DNA from 3 places in the Geobacillus sp. 47C-IIb genome. Region 1 is predicted to be linked to each of the others. Evidence: predicted binding sites of a transcription regulator. Region 1 holds the regulator's gene; each other region holds the start of a gene.

Region 1 (2,275 bases):
CGTTTTCCCCACGGCGCGTTAAGTTCCGCTCCGGCCGGTAACCACGGGCAATGGCCCGCTGCATCCCGCGCTTAATCTTCGCATTATGTATTTTCCGTTGATACTCCTCGACGATGGCAATAATCGACAGCACCATCTCATCAGCCTCTGACAGCGGCATCTCTCCATGGTGGCTGGCGCTGTATATTTTCACCCCTCTTTTTTTCAAGCAGTGCAACACTGCCATGCGCGCATGGCCACGCCCGAGTCGTGTTTCATCTTGAATGAGTAAGGCGTCGACCTCCTCTTCTTCACAAAGCGCAAGCAGCTCGAGTACTCCGTCACGGTCGGCTTCGTAGCCGCTCGCCTGCTCGGCGATCACTTTGATGACGTCAAAGCCGCACTCTTTCGCCAGCTTCTCCAGTTCGGTGCGCTGCCGTGCAAGCGATGTTTCCTGCTCCGTTTTATCCGTGCTGACACGGCAGTAAATGACCGCCTTCATGACCATCCCTTCTTTCTATCACCGCTTGACGGCCAATGAGCCGTCCTGCTTTGATTTTAACACAGGGATGACGATTTGTTCACCGGCGGTGAGGCGCGAGCTCGGCAAACGATTGACATCGACCACCCAACGAATAAATTCGTCCGGCGACAAGCCGTGCGCCGGCTCGTATTGCTTCGCGAGCCCCCAAAGCGTATCGCCGGAGGCGACCGTTACCGTCATGTATTGTTTTTTGTCAATCGGGCTGCTGGCGTAGACGAATCCTACCAAGACGAGTGCGAGCAAACACGAAAAAATGAGGTAATGCAGCAACGTTTTCTTCATTTCCCCCACCCTTTTTCTAGAATGTGTGTTCGCCTTTTCTTTCATTATAATCAAGAACGTTTGTTCTCGTCAATAAAAACTCGAACTTATGTTTGTTTTTCCATTTCGCCCGTGCTATAATGAAAACAAATGATGTGGCAAGAGGGTGTGAAAAAGGATGACGAAACTGTCCAAACGGCAGCAACAAATTTTAGAGTTTATCAAGCAAGAAGTGAAAACGAAAGGCTATCCTCCGTCGGTAAGGGAAATCGGGGAAGCAGTCGGTTTGGCATCGAGTTCAACCGTCCACGGCCACCTTGCGCGTCTAGAAAGCAAAGGGTACATCCGTCGCGACCCAACGAAGCCGCGCGCCATTGAAATTTTGGACAGCGATCTGACAAAAGAAAGGGAAAAAGAGGAGGTCATTTCCGTGCCGATGATCGGCAAGGTGACAGCCGGCCAGCCGATCACCGCCGTTGAAAATATTGAGGACTATTTCCCGCTGCCGAAACGGCTTGCTGCCGGCGAAGAACAGCTGTTTATGCTTGAAGTGATGGGCGACAGCATGATCGAGGCCGGCATTTTGGACGGCGACTACGTGATCGTCCGCCAGCAGTCGTCCGCTAACAACGGTGACATCGTCGTTGCCATGACGGAGGAAAACGAAGCAACGGTGAAACGATTTTTCAAAGAAAAAGACCATATCCGCCTGCAGCCGGAAAACGTCCATCTCGAACCGATCATCGTCCGTGACTGCACGATTCTCGGTAAAGTGATTGGCGTCTATCGTCTGATCAACTAAAAGTCCGTTCAGCGCCGTGCTCCATAACAAAAGCTGCCCCGTTTGTCGGGGCAGCTTTTATGATTAGTACAGCTCCATATATTGGTCCAATTCCCATTGATGGACCGTTGTCCGATACATATCCCACTCGATTTCTTTCGCTTCGACGAAATGCTCGAATAAATGTTTGCCAAGCGCTTGGATGATCACCTCATCCGATTTTAAATTGTCGAGCGCTTCGATCAGCGTCGCCGGCAAATCGACAATCCCTTCTTCAAGCCGTTCTTCTTTTGTCATGACGTAAATATTTCGGTCAACCGGCGCCGGAGGAGTGAGCTTGTTGCGAATACCGTCAAGCCCAGCCGCCAACAGCACGGCCATCGCCAAGTACGGGTTCGCCGCCGGGTCGACACTGCGCACTTCAATGCGGGTGCTCATGCCGCGCGAAGACGGAATACGGATGAGCGGGCTGCGGTTGTGCGCCGACCAAGCAACATAACATGGAGCCTCATAGCCTGGAACAAGCCGCTTATACGAGTTGACCGTTGGGTTCGTCACCGCCGTAAAGTTTGGCGCATGTTTCAGCACACCGGCGATAAACTGCCGCGCCGTATCGCTCAACTGCAAATCGCTGTTCGGATCAAAAAAGGCGTTTTCGTTATTGCGGAACAACGATAAGTTGCAGTGCATTCCCGAACCGTTAATGCCGA
Region 2 (2,275 bases), 330 kb from region 1:
ATTTCACTTGTTATATGTTTATTATTCTGGAATTTATCATTGTCCTACCAAGTTGTAGCAAAGACTAATATTACTGGCGAGGAAAAACATACTGATTTTTATGATGCTTTGTTAGTTTTATTAGACCCATATGCGAGGAAAGCAATAAACAACAAGTACCCATCTCGCAGTTATGGGTTATGGAATGCAGAAATATTAGAAGTGAATCGGAAAACTGAAGGATATTCTCAATATGACTTTACAATAAAGGTTAAATATGATACTTATACAGGTCCTCATAATCCACCAGAAGGTCCAGTCATTCTAACTTTTGATGTAAAGTTAGATAGGGTTACTGTAACTAAGGTTGAAGGATGATTTTTGAAATCGTTTTGTTTAAGCTAACGGGATGCTTTAGTTGAATAAGAAAGGACATTACATATTAGTCATATACAATATGTAATGTCCTTTTATTTACTTATATTTCTTTAATTTAGGTCTTGATAAACTTTTTTGAGGAAAGGTCCTTGCGTCGATAAAAGGAGGGCTTAAGTCAACTCCCCAAGCATGGTAGTAAAGTTGCTCCCCTATTACCCCAAATCGCTTTCGTAGACGATCCAAAGAACTGTTTGCCACGTCTCCAAGCGTATACATTCCCATATTGTTCAGATGTTTCTCCATTCGGCTGCCAATACCCCAGACTTCCCGTAACGGAACCGGCCATAACTTTTTCGGTACTTCTTCATATGTACATTCCGCGATGCCTTGTTTTTTTGCGTATACATCAAGCACGACTTTGCTGATGAAACGGTTCGGGCCGATACCAATGCAAGATGGCAGACCGAATTGATTCCAGATCGCGCTTCGTATTTTTTGCGCTGCTTCCTTGGGAGATCCATGTAGTTTTTCCGTACCGTCTAGGGTTATCCAGCTCTCATCAACGCTGTATGTGAGAATCGCTTCAAAAGGGACAAAGGTAGAAAACAGTTCTGTAATTTGCACACTGATTTCTAAATATCGCTTCATGCGAGCGTTAAAAATATGGATATGGCGACGGCAAGGCACTTCATATAGACGGCTTCCTGTTCTGATTCCGTAATCTTGCTTCATTTTTGGAGACGCGGCCAGAACCACGCTCCCGCTCCGATTTTTATCAGAAACAACGACAACATAATCTTCAAGAGGATCCAGTCCATGATCGACGCATTCGCAGCTGGCATAGAAGCTCTTCATATCGATACATAAAATTTTATTTTTTGGCAGACAAGAAATATCAAGCAACATCGACGCAAGGACCTCCTTTTAGGAACATATGTTCCATTTACGAATATATGTTCTTATATTTTGTTAAAAAAGTCAAGCGGAAACCGGGAAAAGAAGGAGATAAGAAGGAAGAGGGGGGAGACAAAAATAAAAAGACCGGATTGCTCCGGTCTTTACAGCTTGTTGACTTTGATGAAATTATTATTAAAAAAATTAGCCCAAAATGTAAAGAACACTTTACATTTTGTTCTTAATATAATATTAACCCGTAGTGCTAGTTGAGCGCTAAAGCTCAACTAGCACCACGGGTAGTAGAGATCTTTCACTATGTCGTAAATAAAGGAAAAAATCAATCGCCGTGCTAGGTGGTCTTTTTGGGCCAGATCGTCCAGTTTTATCGAAGTTTCGGTATAGCGCCGAGGTGGGAGAGGTTCATGTATCGTATGCATTTCAAGGGACGATTTTTGCCGGATGGGATGGAAAAACAACCTTTTACCTTTATCATGAAGACAACAGCTAGCATAACGAATACAATTTAATAAAAAAGATGAATGTAAAGGAGGCGGGCAGAATGAAAGTGTCTTTGGATATTGACAGCGATTACGATGAGACAATCGTGACCATTCACTGTAAGGAAGTAGATGACACGATTAAAGAAATTCTTGATTTTTTAAAAGGGATGGAGACGGAATTTATTGTCGGAAAAAATGGTGATATGCATTATATATTAAAGCCAAATGAGATCCATTTTTTTCGTGCTCATGAGGATAGCATCGAGGCGGTGACAGCCGAGGGAACATTTAAATTGAAGGAAAAGCTGTATGAGCTCGAAAAATTGCTTCCCTCTAACAAGTTTGTTCGCATTTCTAAGTCGGTCATTGTAAATCTCTATGAGTTGAGCCGGTTTGAAGCATCGTTCAATGGCACTCTATGCGTTTATTTTAAATCAGGAGTGAAAGAGTACGTTTCTCGACGTTATGTTCATGCCATCAAAAAAGCATTAAAAATGAATAGGGGGAAAAAAGAATGAAAA
Region 3 (2,275 bases), 1.8 Mb from region 1:
ACATGCCGCGCAGCTGCGGCAACGTGACGTGTGACTCATCGATGATAATCAAAAAATCATCCGGAAAATAATCGAGCAGCGTGTACGGTGTTGAGCCCGGCGGCCGAAGCGCCAAATGGCGCGAGTAGTTTTCGATTCCAGAACAAAATCCCATTTCGCGCATCATCTCAAGGTCATAGCGCGTCCGCTGCTCCAGCCGCTGCGCTTCTAACAGCTTCCCTTGTTCGCGCAGCTCAGCAAGCCGCTCCTCGAGTTCTTTTTCAATGTTGGCAATCGCAAGCTTCATTTTCTCCTCACGCGTGACAAAGTGCGACGCCGGGAAAATAGCCACATGCTCGCGCTCACCGAGCACTTCGCCGGTCAAGGCGTCGACTTCACGAATGCGGTCGATTTCGTCGCCAAAAAACTCGACACGGATGCAATGTTCATCGCGCGATGCCGGGAAAATCTCAACGACATCCCCGCGGACGCGAAACGTGCCGCGCTGAAAGTCGATATCATTGCGGTCATACTGGATATCAACCAACCGCCGCAACAACGTGTTGCGTTCAATCTCCATGCCGACGCGCAGCGAAACCACAAGCTCACGGTATTCTTCCGGCGACCCTAAGCCATAAATGCACGACACGCTGGCGACGATGATGACATCCCGCCGCTCAAACAAAGCCGATGTCGCCGAGTGCCGCAATTTATCGATTTCATCATTAATTTTCGCGTCTTTTTCAATATACGTATCCGTCTGCGGCACGTACGCTTCTGGTTGGTAATAGTCGTAATAGCTGACAAAATATTCGACAGCGTTGTTCGGGAAAAACTCTTTCAACTCGCTGTACAACTGCCCGGCGAGCGTTTTGTTATGGGCGATGACAAGCGTTGGCTTGTTCACTTTGGCAATGACGTTGGAAATCGTGAACGTTTTGCCTGTTCCCGTCGCCCCGAGCAGCGTTTGATGCTTCACTCCACGCTTTAAACCGTCAACCAACTTTTCAATCGCCTGCGGCTGATCGCCTTGTGGTTGATATGATGACACTAATTGAAAACGGTTGTCCACCGTTTCTCCTCCTTCTCCGATCCGTCTCTCCTCATTGTATCACATCCTCTTAAAGGATGCACAAAAAATGCGAACTGATATTCGTACCAAACGACGTAACGATTTCCATTGCCCGCTCCTCATTTGTCTGCTTATAGAATAGGAAAAAGCGGGCCTCTTTAAGGCCCGCCTCAGACTGTTGACAAAATGGGTTTCAGACGAATGTCTGAAACCCATTTTGTTTCATAAATAGACTATGTTTTCAAAAAAAGTGGGTAGGATGGGAAGCCATGCAAAGGAAAAGAAAGGGCGGTGCTTCGCCTTCCATAGGTAATTCGCCAGTTTTTTTAAATTCATGGCAGCACAAACAAGCATCGCCTGCGCCTCATTTTTTTCCAATCCCCGGTAATGCGTCCAGCGCAGACCATGCTTCTCTTTCATATCGGCGAAATCCCGTTCAATCGTCTCTTTTCGGAGGGCATAGAGTTCCCGGTATTCCGGAACATACCGCAAATGCTCTGCTTCTTCATAGTAGTCCTGCCATACGTGGCGAGTGACTACTTTGGTGTAGCTCTTGCTTTGCGTGCACTGATGAAGATACGGACAGCTTCGGCACACCGCCGGGTCCGATTTGTATTCCCGGTACCCTTCCCGATTCGTAGTAGAGTAAGATAGAACTTGATCATTGGGGCATAGATAACAATCAAAATATTCGTCATACACAAAATCTGATTTCCGAAAGAATCCATCTTTTGTTTTCGGGCGAGTGTACGGCCAAATCGGCTTTACCCCTTGTTCGAGTAAATACTTGGCAATGGCAGGAGTTTTATATCCTGCGTCTACACACACGGCTTCCGGACATGATTGGATTTCCCGTTTCACTCGTTCGAACAGCACAAAAAACGCTTGACTGTCATGGACGTTGGCTGCCGTCACGTAGGTCTGTAGAATCCATCCGTTGCGATCACAAGCTGTATGATACGAATAGGCAAACACTCGCTCCCGTTCATTTTTCACCAACAGTCCGCTCTCCGGATCCGTTTTGCTTACTTTTACTTCCCGTTTTTTTTTTCTCAGATGGCAACGGCGATTTTCCATGAGCGATCCGATCCCGTTCGATTTCTTTTTCGAGTTCCTGTTGGTAGGCTTTGGCTTCGACTTCTGCCATTTCCGTTGTAAACTTCTTTTTATTGGCGCTTGCTTTGACATGAGTGGAGTCTACGTACAAGACACTCGAATCTACCA

Evidence for each region. The regulator LexA, encoded in region 1, represses DNA repair genes until DNA is damaged. The targets are predictions, from matches to a motif close to CGAACATATGTTCG.
Region 2: the regulator LexA is predicted to act here: its motif matches at 1,304-1,317, upstream of IC804_RS14780 (Y-family DNA polymerase).
Region 3: the regulator LexA is predicted to act here: its motif matches at 1,122-1,135, upstream of uvrB (excinuclease ABC subunit UvrB).

The regions. Positions count from the first base shown of each region.
Region 1 is NZ_CP061473.1:3,256,789-3,259,063, reverse strand. It holds gene IC804_RS16465 (YneB family resolvase-like protein) at 1-481, opposite strand, end outside; gene yneA (cell division suppressor protein YneA) at 500-805, opposite strand; gene lexA (transcriptional repressor LexA) at 963-1,586, shown strand; gene glnA (type I glutamate--ammonia ligase) at 1,650-2,275, opposite strand, start outside.
Region 2 is NZ_CP061473.1:2,922,771-2,925,045, forward strand. It holds gene IC804_RS14775 (DUF3888 domain-containing protein) at 1-357, shown strand, start outside; gene IC804_RS14780 (Y-family DNA polymerase) at 454-1,263, opposite strand; gene IC804_RS14785 (LytTR family DNA-binding domain-containing protein) at 1,814-2,272, shown strand.
Region 3 is NZ_CP061473.1:1,477,482-1,479,756, forward strand. It holds gene uvrB (excinuclease ABC subunit UvrB) at 1-1,051, opposite strand, end outside; gene IC804_RS18510 (IS1182 family transposase) at 1,274-2,239, opposite strand.